Regions from separate parts of the Chryseobacterium sp. YR221 genome, predicted to be linked through region 2. Evidence: riboswitches for the same ligand, from Rfam matches in the RefSeq annotation. Region 2 holds a riboswitch; each other region holds the start of a gene.
The links. A riboswitch is a leader RNA that binds a small molecule or an ion and turns the genes downstream of it on or off. The one in region 2 is predicted to bind cobalamin.
Positions count from the first base shown of each region.

Region 1: linked by a shared signal. The riboswitch ahead of prpB (methylisocitrate lyase) and the one ahead of B8967_RS14290 (TonB-dependent receptor plug domain-containing protein) in region 2 are both predicted to bind cobalamin.
Region 3: linked by a shared signal. The riboswitch ahead of B8967_RS05670 (TonB-dependent receptor plug domain-containing protein) and the one ahead of B8967_RS14290 (TonB-dependent receptor plug domain-containing protein) in region 2 are both predicted to bind cobalamin.
Region 4: linked by a shared signal. The riboswitch ahead of B8967_RS11170 (T9SS type A sorting domain-containing protein) and the one ahead of B8967_RS14290 (TonB-dependent receptor plug domain-containing protein) in region 2 are both predicted to bind cobalamin.

Region 1 covers NZ_FWXM01000001.1:456,025-459,241, reverse strand. Annotated here, with positions in the region: gene B8967_RS02120 (transporter suffix domain-containing protein) at 1-6, opposite strand, end outside; cobalamin riboswitch at 471-662, shown strand; gene prpB (methylisocitrate lyase) at 1,117-2,025, shown strand; gene prpC (bifunctional 2-methylcitrate synthase/citrate synthase) at 2,012-3,163, shown strand; gene B8967_RS02105 (bifunctional 2-methylcitrate dehydratase/aconitate hydratase) at 3,210-3,217, shown strand, end outside.
Region 2 covers NZ_FWXM01000004.1:427,051-430,267, reverse strand. Annotated here, with positions in the region: gene B8967_RS14290 (TonB-dependent receptor plug domain-containing protein) at 1-1,596, opposite strand, end outside; cobalamin riboswitch at 1,781-1,967, opposite strand; gene B8967_RS14285 (cytochrome-c peroxidase) at 2,108-3,127, opposite strand; gene B8967_RS14280 (MbnP family protein) at 3,144-3,217, opposite strand, start outside.
Region 3 covers NZ_FWXM01000002.1:150,328-153,544, forward strand. Annotated here, with positions in the region: gene B8967_RS05670 (TonB-dependent receptor plug domain-containing protein) at 1-1,590, opposite strand, end outside; cobalamin riboswitch at 1,622-1,800, opposite strand; gene pafA (alkaline phosphatase PafA) at 1,983-3,217, opposite strand, start outside.
Region 4 covers NZ_FWXM01000003.1:458,419-461,635, forward strand. Annotated here, with positions in the region: gene B8967_RS11165 (esterase-like activity of phytase family protein) at 1-1,237, opposite strand, end outside; cobalamin riboswitch at 1,497-1,689, shown strand; gene B8967_RS11170 (T9SS type A sorting domain-containing protein) at 1,758-2,876, shown strand; gene clpP (ATP-dependent Clp endopeptidase proteolytic subunit ClpP) at 2,964-3,217, opposite strand, start outside.

The DNA of each region.
Region 1 (3,217 bases), on a different contig from region 2:
CGCCATCGTATGTGAATCTGATTACAAAAAAACTGATTTTATGTACATCATATTTCTATTTTGTGATCCAAACGTATATTCAGACCTTTGAAATGTCGATTTTTAAATATGAGACCTATTGTTGAATTTCAGGATCATATCTTTTCTTAAAATTATTGGGACAAATGATATTCACATCATTCCGTATAAAGCGTTGAAAAAATAATTTTAATGTAACACATAATTAACCTTAGTCTTGAAATAAAATCACGGGCTTATCAAATACTTCCTATTTACAACATAATTTTAGTGTTAAAAAAATTATAAATTTCTCTGAAATCAGTCCGAATTCAGCCTTAAAAAAAGAATATTAAGATAAAATATCCCTCATATTTTCAATGATTTAAAGCTTTTTCATAATAAAAAACAAATCCCCATGCGGCTGTTTCAATAAAATGGCTATATTTACCACCAAGGAGTTCTTAACACCTTCTTTATCAACCGAAACTGGTTACACTTAGCTGTGTATTAAAAGGGAATCGTGTGCAAATCACGAACTGTCGCGCAACTGTAAGTAACATGAAGGTTTTTATCAATATATGTCCACTGTTTACCTGGGTAAATGGGAAGGATGATAAAAACTGTTACAAGTCAGGAGACCTGCCTATTTCGAATTGACGATGCTTTCGCGATCTGAAGCTTATAGTCAGGTATGATACGATATAGATAACTGTGCGCTGTTTTTTCGTAAGTTATTTTTTTGAGATAGTTGTAATGTGGCCGTGTGCCTTTTCATTATGTCTATAAGCTCATTCGTATTTCCCTTTCCATAGTTTTTATTTCCCATCAGGCATTGTGAAGTTTGGCAAGAGCTTTTTAAAAGGATTTTATCATTTAAAAAGTTGAAGAATGCAAACATATAATCGCTATGTAAGAATCAGTAACTGGCTTATAATGGAAAAGAGCAGTCCATTCCTTGGGATCAATAAGGTTTTGCTAAAAACTTTCAACACAGATTTAATTTCTGTTCATCGTTATCCGTTATCATCAGGTATTCCTATACATCAATAACTCCTATTGCTTTTATCAGCAACCCCATACACCAAAACAAATTTTTAACAAAACAATAGATATTAAATGATTAAGAATGAAAGTATGCAGTCTCCCGGGTTACGATTCCGCGAGGCTATGCAGAAAGAAAAACCTCTCCAGATTGTAGGAGCTATTAATGCCAACCATGCATTATTGGCACAGCAGGCAGGTTTTAATGCAATTTATCTTTCGGGAGGTGGTGTTGCCGCCGGTTCTTTAGGAATTCCCGATCTGGGAATTACTACCCTGGAAGATGTATTAACAGATGTTCAGCGCATCACCAATATCTGTGATCTCCCCCTTATGGTGGATATTGATACGGGATTTGGTCCGTCGGCTTTTAACGTAGCCAGAACAGTAAAATCTCTGATTAAAGCTGGAGCTGCAGCCTTACATATTGAAGATCAGGTAGGAGCCAAACGTTGTGGGCACCGTCCCGGAAAAGAAATTGTAAGTAAAGAAGAAATGACAGACAGGCTGAAAGCTGCCGCAGATGCCCGTACCGACGAAAATTTTGTTATCGGAGCACGAACGGATGCATTTGCTAATGAAGGATTAGAAAAAACACTGGAAAGAGCTATCGCCTATAAGGAGGCTGGTGCCGATTTCATTTTTGCAGAAGCAGTGCCGGACCTGAGCTACTATCAAAAATTTGTAGATGCTACAGGGATCCCTGTATTGGCCAATATTACAGAATTTGGAATGATCAGCATGTATACTGTTGAAGAATTGAAGACCGCGGGAGTAGGATTGATTCTTTATCCGCTTTCTGCTTTCCGCGCAGCTAATAAAGCCGCTCAAAATGTCTATGAACATATCCGTAAAGAGGGTACCCAGGCCAATGTGATAGATACCATGCAAACCAGAGAAGAACTCTACCAAAGTATTGGATACCATGATTATGAACAAAAATTAGATAACCTTTTTAAAAAGAATAATGATGTCAACAAATAATGAACCTACCTTCAAACCTAAAAAAAGTGTCGCGCTTTCGGGAGTAGCAGCCGGCAATACAGCACTTTGCAGTGTCGGAAAAAGTGGAAACGACCTGCACTACAGAGGATATGATATTTTGGACCTTGCAGAAAAAACGCAGTTTGAAGAAGTAGCTTACCTACTGATCTATGGGCATCTGCCTACCGAAGCACAGCTGAAAAATTATAAGGCAAAATTAAAATCATTAAGAGGGCTGCCACATTCTGTAAGAAATATTTTAAAAAGTATCCCTGCTGCAGCACATCCAATGGACGTTATGCGGTCAATGGTATCTGCTATCGGTAGTATTCAGCCGGAAAAAGATGATCATAATATGGCGGGAGCCAGAGATATAGCCGATAAATTACTGGCATCATTCAGCTCAGGCCTTTTGTATTGGTACCACTATACCCACAACGGAAAAGAAATTGATGTAGAGACAGATGATGATACTATCGGAGGTCATTTCCTTCATTTACTGCATGGAAAAAAACCTTCCGATTCCTGGACAAAAGCAATGCAGATCTCTCTGAATCTGTATGCAGAACATGAATTTAATGCTTCTACATTCACAAGCCGTGTTATTGCAGGTACAGGTTCCGATATTTATTCTGCCATTACAGGAGCTATTGGAGCATTAAGAGGACCTAAACACGGGGGTGCCAATGAAGTAGCTTTTGAAATTCAGAGCCGTTATCATTCTCCGGACGAAGCAGAAAGCGACATCAGGCAGCGTATTGCCAACAAAGAAGTGATCATTGGATTCGGACATCCGGTCTATACCATTTCAGACCCAAGAAATGTAGTGATCAAAAAAGTAGCTAAAGAACTTTCCGAAGAAGCGGGGGATATGTTACTTTTTAATATTGCTGAAAGACTGGAAACCATTATGTGGGAAGAAAAGAAAATGTTCCCTAATCTGGATTGGTTCTCTGCGGTATCTTACCACTTAATGGGAGTACCTACGCTGATGTTTACGCCATTATTCGTAATTTCAAGAGTTACAGGATGGAGTGCACATATCATGGAACAGAGACAGGATGGTAAAATCATCCGTCCAAGCGCCAATTATACAGGTCCTGAAAACAAAGCATTTGTATCCATCGATCAACGATAAAAGAATTAAACTATTTTCAACTAATTAAAATTTTCAACTAAAAAAAATGAGTTC
Region 2 (3,217 bases):
AGAAAGCAACGGTTTAATTTTCACTTTGCCCCACATCATTTCAGCCTGGACATTCACATCTGTACCTATGATGTCAACCAGCCCAAGGTTCATCATCATCCAGCGGAACATATTTCCTGTGGGTGCTGCAACAATTTTATCTTTTACCCGGTTGTAATAACCATCTACCTTGGCATAAAAAGCTTTAAAGACAGGATGATTATATTTCTTCTGATAGGTAAACCCCAAATCATACTGCGTCGTAAACTCAGGCTTTAGAAAAGTACTTCCGATATTGGTATAATAAAGATCATTGAAGGTGGGAAGTCTGAAAATCTTTTTATAGAAAGCTCTAAAGGTAAGCTCCGGAACAATAGCCGGCTGGTAGCTCATAAAAATAGCAGGAGTCCATTCACTTCTATCCTCAGGTCTTTTATTTCGTTCCACTTCTTCAAAAGTAAAAGTACCTAACAGACTTCCTAAAACTTTAAACCTGTTCCATTGATAGGTCGTAGCCAAAGCCACCAATGTGGTATACCGGGTAGGATAAGAAAATTGATATAGATCTGCATCCAGATTATTGTATTGGAAATCTGCACTCAAGCTAATGTCCCAATGGGAATTCACTGTATATAAATTGGAAGATGAAATATACAGCTCCCTTTGAATGTAGGTATTATCTGAATATTTAACCAACTGAGACTGTACCGTATCAAGAAAACGGGTATAATCGTAAGCGAATTTTGCTTTAAGCTGAGTTTCGAATTTAGGGAAAAGCTTTTTCCTCAGGTTGGCCTGTACAAAATAATTCTCATCAAACATTCTTGCCCCTCGCCCGTCAAAACGGCTATTCACAACAGGAGCAGGAACACCCCGATTGGAAATATAGCCATAGCCACGGATATTCCAGCTTCCATTATTTAAAGTACCATTCAAAGAGGTTTCAAAACGTTTGGCTTTAATATCAGAGTCTCTTCTTTTAGCTATTGTATCATAGGCAGGCTCTCCGTTAGGATATTTTTTTGCATACCGGTATCTGTAAATACCATCACTTTGCAGAAATTCAGCACTAAAACTTGTGGAAATTCTTGGTGATAGTTTCTGTTCTAAACGGAAAGAAGGATTGAATAAATCAATTGATGCACTTTTTGCCCTCAAAACAAGATTTGTTTTTCGTGTTCCGGTAAAAACAGGTGTTTTAGGCTGCAAATAAATAGAACCTGATGATCCGAAATCCCTGGCGGGCTGAAAGATCTCACTTTTCTGACCGTTGTATAATGATATTTCTTCCAGATCATCCAAAGAATATCTTCCCAGATCCACAAGACCGTTCTGAGCATTTCCCAATTGAATGCCATCATAAAAAACCCCTACATGCTGGCTTCCCATACTTCGGATATTAATGGTCTTGAGCCCTCCTATTCCACCGTAGTCCTTGATCTGAACACCGGAAAAGTACCGTAAGGCATCTGCCACAGAGTGGCTGTTCAGTCTTTCAAGCTCTTCTCCCTGCAATACCTGAGCAGGAACAATTTCTTTAAAGTTCTTTTTGTAAATATTGACAGCCTTAATAGCTTCTTCCTTTAAGGTGTCTTTTTTCTTTATTTGAGAAAACAAGAATTGTGATGTTAACACAAATATTGTGAAAACAACTTTATGAAGTTGAGATGTAGTCAGTTTTGCCACCATTAGCTCATTCAGGGATAATGATGACGCTAATGGATATTAGAAAGCAATGACAAAGCACAGCATGTACTGCACAGAATCATTGTAGTCCTAAAGCTTTATTCCACGAAAGCGTCAAACGTTTATTTATTCTGGCAGGTCTTCTGACTTACTCCATTTTTGAAATCCTTCCCATTAAAAAAACAGTGGATATAATCTTCAAAAACTTTGGTATGGAGCTTACAGCAGCGGGTCTGTTCCGGATTTTCACCGGATTCCCTTTTAAGAGCTTTTTACAGCTCGCCAAATTTCGGCAAAGATATAAAATTCCGGTCAGATACAATACAACGCAGAATAAAATGATTATCAATACATAAACATGAAAAATCCCGTTATTTTCTAACGGGATTTTTCATGAACTTCAATCATCAATTCTGTTGAATTGTTTTGCTCTTATCTATACTTATTTTTTCACAAATTCACGATCGCTCAGGGTTTTCATAAATAAGATAAGATTAGTCTTTTCCTGCTCTGAGAGAGGAATTTTGTTTCCATTGTTTTTAAAGACCGGATCAAGATTATCGGCATCCAGAACACCTTTATCAAAATAATCAAGAACGGCTCTTAAAGTTGGAAACTGTCCAAAACTTCCATAAGGAGCTGTATGTTCTACATTTCGTAATGAAGGCACCCGAAAGCTCATATAATCTCCCGGAAGACCCGTCACTCTTCCACGTCCGGCCTCATTGGTATTGGGGTTCACAGGAAAACCGATATTTCTAAAGCTCTGATCGGTAAAAAGTTCTGTACTATGACAGCTTGCACATTTTTGCTGAAAGGTCTGATATCCCTGAGCTTCGTTTCCTGTAAAAACCTCTCCTTCATTTCGTCTTACTCTGTCGTATTTACTATTGGCAGAAATCAGTGTATACTCGTATTGTGCAATACTTTTATAAATTCTTTCCGCAGTAACGGTTTCATCTCCAAATGCCTTTCTGAATAAATCTCTATACATAAGATCAGTCTTTATTTTGCCAATCACCTCCAAAATAGAAGAACCCATTTCTTCATGAGTGATAATAGGAACCAGCGGTTGATTTTCCAGTTGAAGAATATTCCCGTCCCAATTATAAAAATTCAAAAACATCATGTTCTGAATAGCCGGTACATTCCGTAAGCCTAGTCTATTCTCAATACCTACCGCCTGCGCATTGTTATCGGCAAAAGCATTTCCCTGAATGTGACAGCTGGAACAGGATATTGTATTATCTGCACTGAGTTTTTTATCCTGAAATAACTTCTCCCCCAGCTCTACTCCATATTTTGTAGGCATATTAGATTTCACCGAATTATTTAGTTCCGGAAAGCCAAAAGGAATATTGAGTGATACTTGAGGATTATCATAAGAAACAGGCTCATAATAATCGTTATTACAAGATATTAACAATATAAAAATCGCTAAAATGCTTACTCCTTTTTTCATTACAACAGAGATGAATCTAGTTTTCAACACCAGTCACTGAAAACATTCCTGAAATATCACCGGATCCGTTTCCGCCAAGGTTATCCACAA
Region 3 (3,217 bases), on a different contig from region 2:
GTCTATACCTCCTGTAAATTTATGGAAAGGCACATACATCAGCTGTTTCTGAACATCAAGGTCTTTGGATTTTGTATAAGAATATCCAAGATTTGATTTCAACATATGCTTTCCAAACTTTTTCTCAAATTCCAGTTGAGACTCTACTCCATAAGACTCTACTCTATTGGTATTGGTCGCTCCGTAATATCCTGAAGCTGTTGGAAGCCACCGGATCATATCACGGATATTCATATAGTAAGGAGCTACAGATAATTTAAAGTCTCCTAATTTAAACTGGTTTCTCCATTCAAACTGATAAGAAGTTTCCGGTTTTAAATCCAGATTTCCTCCTGGAGTCCAGTAAAGATCATTAAATGAAGGAGCTCTGAAGTTTCTTGAAATACTTAGCCCTACATCATACCATTTGTTGGCATTCCATTTTCCTGAAAAAGAAAATAAGACCGGCGAGCTGAAGTCTTCCACAAAGTCTTTCTTGATTCCGGCTTCAAACCTTAAATCTTTGGTAGGAAAATAACGAAGTAATCCGGCAATAGATCCAGCATTTCTACTGATATCACCTATTTTTGAACTTCCTTCGCCCTTACCTTTATTCACTTGAAATTCCCCGATAATATTGATATTCCATTTTGAATTGAGGAAGTAATTGAAATCATTTTTTAAAATATAATTCTTTCCGGCACCTCCACTGGTTTCTGGTCCTGCAATATCTCCAAAATACTCAAAATTTTCCTCGGTATAGGCTGCTTTAAATGAATTGCTGAAACGCGTAGTATTCCAATCCCAGGCCATCAGGTTTCTGAAATTCTGGGTATGGTACTTTGTCTTGGTTTCCAGGTCACCAAAACGAACAGGATAATGTTGCTTTCCGTTAAAAGTCTCTGATATCCATGAGATCTGATGATGGGGAGCAATTTTGTAAGCTGCTGCTATATTGAAATTGGTATTATAGTATTTTCCGTTGTCATTCGTATACCTCTTTCCGCCCGCTTCTTCTACTTCATAATCATTCTGGCTTATTGAATGGCTTCCGGAAACTTTAAAGCTGAACTTATCATTGCTGTAAGAACCTTTAACAACATTATTATAAGTATTAAAAGATGCAAATTCTGAAAACAGAACAGCATGGAACCCTTTATTAAAATCAAGGCTGTTATTCAAATGAATACTTCCCCCGATGGCACCACTGCCGTAAATGACACTACCTCCACCAGGTTTAATTCCGATCTGGTCATATCCAAACAAGGCTATATTATTGACATCTCCTTGTCCTAAAAAACTGGAGTTAATATTAATTCCATTCCATACAAAAGCAGTCTGCTGGGCGGTAGTCCCCCTGAAAGAAGGTGAAGAAACAGCACCACGTCCATTTTCTTTGATATAGACTGAAGATTGAAATCTCAGTAATTCGGAAAGGTTAGTCGAGTTTTTTTCAGCATCTTCATTGGTAATATTCGTTACGTGATGGAAGAGCTTTACTTTGTTCATCTGGCTGTCGAATATATAAATAGTATCTAAGGCCTTCTCTTGTCCAAAAAGAAAGCAGCCATAAGACGAAAAAAGCAGTACTAAAGATCTTTTTATATCCATACTAATTTACTCTTCCTCCGAAAGCAATATATATTTTGATTATTATTCTGGCAGGTCTCCTGACTTTCGCCTTCTGTACCTTCCCGTTTTTACACAGTGGTTTTTTACAGAAACTTTTGTTGCGATTTACAGTTGCGGGGACAGTCCGGGAGTTCCACCCGATTCCCTTTTCATTCCAATATATTGGAAACCATAATTTTTGCAAAGATAGCTTTTTAAATGTATTGGACAAAAAGTGAAATACCGGGTGAAAAATGAAGGCGTATGAATAAGGTGTAGAAAAATTCAAACATAAAAACCCTTTATAAAACCTGACCTTTATGAATACTATAAAAATAAAAGCTGCCTTCAATAGTTGAAGGCAGCCATTTATATATACTGATGTTGTTTGATTATTTACCCATCACTTCTGTAATTGGATTTCCAACATTTCCACTTGGGAACTGGATCTTCAATAAAGAAGAAACCGTAGGTGCAATATCTGTCATATGGTATTCTTTATTGCTTTCCCCATGCTGAACTCCCCAACCCATAAAAATCAATGGAATATGGGAATCATAAGAGTTCCAAACACTGTGTGTAGTTCCTGTTTTAGAATAAGGAGGAAGCATAGAGTCATGAGAGATTAACTGAATATCTCCACTTCTCTGTCTGTTGATCCCATTGATGATTCTTTGTTTGATAGGCTCCGGAATGCTGGCTTCCTGAACTCTGTCTACAGAAACAGCATATAAAACCGTAGGGTCTTTTTCAAGCTCTTTTACCGCAAAGTTTCTCACATCATCCAGTTCAAGTTTAGCATCTGTCAATACTTTTCTATCAAAATACACCTGATAATTGTCTATAGCATTGATTAAATTATCAGCCCCAAATTTTTCTTTCAGTTTCTGATTAAGATTTTTTTCCATTCCTTCTCCAAAAAAGCCTGTAGTAATTTTATGCTCTTTAAGGAATCCTACAGAATGAGCTCCTCCGTGGTCAGCTGAAAGAAAAACAGTATACTGCCCTTTTCCTACTTTTGAATCCAGGTAGCTGAAAAACTGAGCCAAATCCTGATCCAGTCTGATATAAACATCTTCAACCTCAATAGAATTCGGCCCATATTTATGACCTGCATAATCTGTAGAAGCCAAATTGATCGCTAAGAAGTCTGTAATATTGTCTCCACCCAACTGTTCTCCTTCTACAGAAGCTTCAGCCAGTTTTAATGTCAATGTATTTCCAAAAGGAGTATAACGGATATTATCTTTCTTTGTCTGATAATCTTTCGCCAGATTGGTATATGGGAATGTAGGTGTTTTGGCACTTCCCAATAGACCTTCCCATGAAGAATTGTCGGGTGAACTTTCTGTATACTGATTGATTGGAAGTAAGGTATTCCAACCGTTAGCCACCAATTTTTCAGGTAAATTCTGAGCATTGAATGATTGGATCCATTGTGGAAGCTCCTTCATATACCATGTACTTGTAATAAAGTTCCCGGTACTGTCGTCAAACCAGAAAGCTCCGTTCGGCGTATGTCCTGCCGGAAGAATAGAAGCACGGTCTTTCAGAGAAACTCCTATTACTTTACCCTGGAAGTTCGTTGCCAGCCTCAACTCGTCGGTTACTGTGGTAGACCATAGAT
Region 4 (3,217 bases), on a different contig from region 2:
TTCCTTTGTCTACCTTCCCTGTTTTAGGAAGAATTTTGGCTTTAGGGTTTCCGTTTCCATCATCTACCACTCCAAAATCATCATCATTGAAAACAGCCAGTTTGTTATTTCCTAAATAAACAATCCCTTCAAACTTATCATGCTCATAGCCCAGTTTCGCTACGAGATCTACTGCAAGGCTTTTAGAAACAGGTTTTATTCCGGCATTCGTAATCTCATCCCAGGTACTCTGTTCCAAAGCTTTATTATTAATTTTCATTCCGTCTACCGCTGCCAGATCTGTTCCATTGACGTCTGTAGCTCCGGATACATTGATTCTGTATACTTTTTTTATTCCTCCCTGTGTTCCGAAATTTCCATCTCTTTCAATCACCAGGAATTCATTATTACTTAATGCAGTAATATCACAAACCGAATCAGAAGCTCCACCATCCTGTTTGTATAAATACTGTTTCGTCTGCCCTGTGATAATATCGAATGTTACAATCCTTGTTAACGTGGTATTGGTTGCCAATGCTTTAGTGGGAACCAGCATCATCGACTGCATTGTTCCTACCAGCGTTCTTCCATCCGGAGTGATACAAAGTCCTTCCATACCTCTGTTGGCCCTTCTTTTGGCTAAAACTGCAGGGAGTTTTCTTGTTCCCGTATTCACTCCAATCGGGCTTATCCTTTCCATTTCTACCCCTTCTGCACTATAATGAACGATATGCGGACCATATTCATCAGAAACCCAGAATGTTCCATCTGGAGCGGCAACAATACTTTCACTGTCCAGACCATATTTATCTGTTCCTAACACATTTCCTGAAGCATCATAAGCTACTTCACCGGTACTCCCCATTCCTATAGGATTTGGAAGTCCTGTGATAGGCTGCCCTGCCGGATTTTTAAGTTTAATATATTGAATGACCTCAATATTACCTTCAGCATTGATCTTAAAATGCATAATCGTTGGGGTAAAATTAGGGGCAAGAAATTTTTTACCGCTTAAGTAGTCTGTATTCGGACCACGGTCTGTAATGACATAGAATTCTCCTTTTCTTGTAGGATGGGCCGCTGCTCCGGATCCAAATCCTCCGTTGATCACATCTACTCCATTGATAGTAGCCAATTTTGAAAAAGCAAATTCCTGTGGAAGCTTAGAATAATTAATCTCCTGGTTACTGGTGGTGTCATCATCTTTACAGGATGCCAGCGCCGTTAACACAAATGCAGATAGTAGCAGTCTTTTCATATTCTCTTTTATGGCTGCGAAAATATAAATTGATTGTAAACTGATCTTGAATATAATGATAATTGTATTTTAACAATGGAACCATGAAAATGAATTTAATATAAACAGTAAAACTTTTGGTTTCAATCCGAAAACCTAACAAGATCTTTAATTTAATTATCAATTCAAAAAAAACAACCCTTTAAAAGCTATTCAGCTTCAGGAGAAATATAAAAACTGAAATATAATTCACAAAACAGGATACAAAAATTTATATGATATATTTGCAACGTTTTAAGGTTGAACACTGTTCATTAATAGGGAATCAAGTGAGAATAAAACTCAATTCTTGAGCTGTACCCGCAACTGTAAGCTGTTTTACTTATAGCACAATACGACCACTGGATTCCTGATCCGGGAAGGTGTGCTATAGGATGCAAGCCAGGAGACCTGCCTTATCCATTGCCACTTCAGGGATCGTGAGTATAACCACTTCTCCTGTAGGTAAGTTTCGGGAATAAAACTTTAATTTAATTATATCATGAGAAAAATCTATTTTTTTTTCTTACTGCTTTTTATGCAGTTTTTGTCTGCCCAATTTACAGAGAACGACATTAAGTTTTGGGTAGGAACAGGTTCAAAGAAGGCCTATTTCATTGCAGATTTTAACGATACTAATTCTCCTACTTCTTATGCATGGGGATATCGTTTTGACGGTGATAATCTAATGGCAGAAGACATGATCAATGCTATTGTTGCGGCAGAGCCTAAAATGGAAGCTGATATTCTTTCAGGATTTCTTTACAGTTTCAACTATAACCATCATGCTCCAGGCACAGATGATTCCTGGATACCATGGTTCGGACCAAGTGCGGAAAATATGTCTAATAACAATAATGGTGCAGGTTCTGTTACTTTAACAGACGGGCTATGGTTTGGTATTACCTATGGATCTGATGATGTCCAGATCGACACTCCGCCATCTACTCCTGTACCCGCTTACAGCTCTCAATGGTATGCATCTTCGCAAATCACCAATTGGATAGGAACAGGAACCAATAAAAGTTTGGTAGTGGTTGATTTTGGTACCAATCAGTCAAACGGAAATGCAGATTCTTTTGTGTTTGGAATTAAATATAACGGAAGCATCACTGCTGAGCAGGCCTTACAACTGATCCAGTCTCAAGCCTCTTATTTTAATTTCACCTCATCAAACAGCCAGATTTCTGCTCTGTCATTGAATAATTTTACCGGAAACGCCACTGGAGCGGACAGTTGGAAATTATATAAAGGAAAAGACCTCTCAAGCTGGCAAAAGAAGTCTGAAATTTCTCAGATTCAGCTAGCCAATAATGACTGGATGGGTATAAGCTTCGGACAGAGAAGACCATTTACCCCTACGGAAGCAGCCGATTCCACATTGGGTGTTTCTTCTGCCACAAAGAAAAAATTCAGTATTCATCCTAACCCGGCGAGTCATTTTATTCAGATTGAATCTCCTGAAAAATATACGGAAATCAATATCTATTCTTCTTTAGGTCAAAAAGTAATCACTTCCCAATCCACAAAGATTGATATTCATTCTTTGGCTGCCGGAATTTATTTTGTTGAGATGAAAACAGCAAATACTTCAACCATCCACAAGATCATCAAGAAATAGAACATCATATATGAAATACTTTTTCATACAATTATAAAACAAAAAAACGCACCGTATTGGTGCGTTTTTTCCGATTTCCAGCATCGATTATTTTTTCTCTGTTGATCTCTGTAAAACCTCATCTACCATTCCGTAGCCTTTAGCTTCTTCAGAAGTCATCCAGTAGTCTCTGTCAGACGATTTTTCAACCCACTCATAAGTTTGTCCTGAGTGATGTCCGATGATCTCATAAAGCTCCTGCTTTAATTTCAACATCTCTCTTAAGTTGATTTCCATATCAGAAGCAACCCCTTGTGCACCTCCTGAAGGCTGGTGAATCATTACTCTTGAATGCTTAAGAG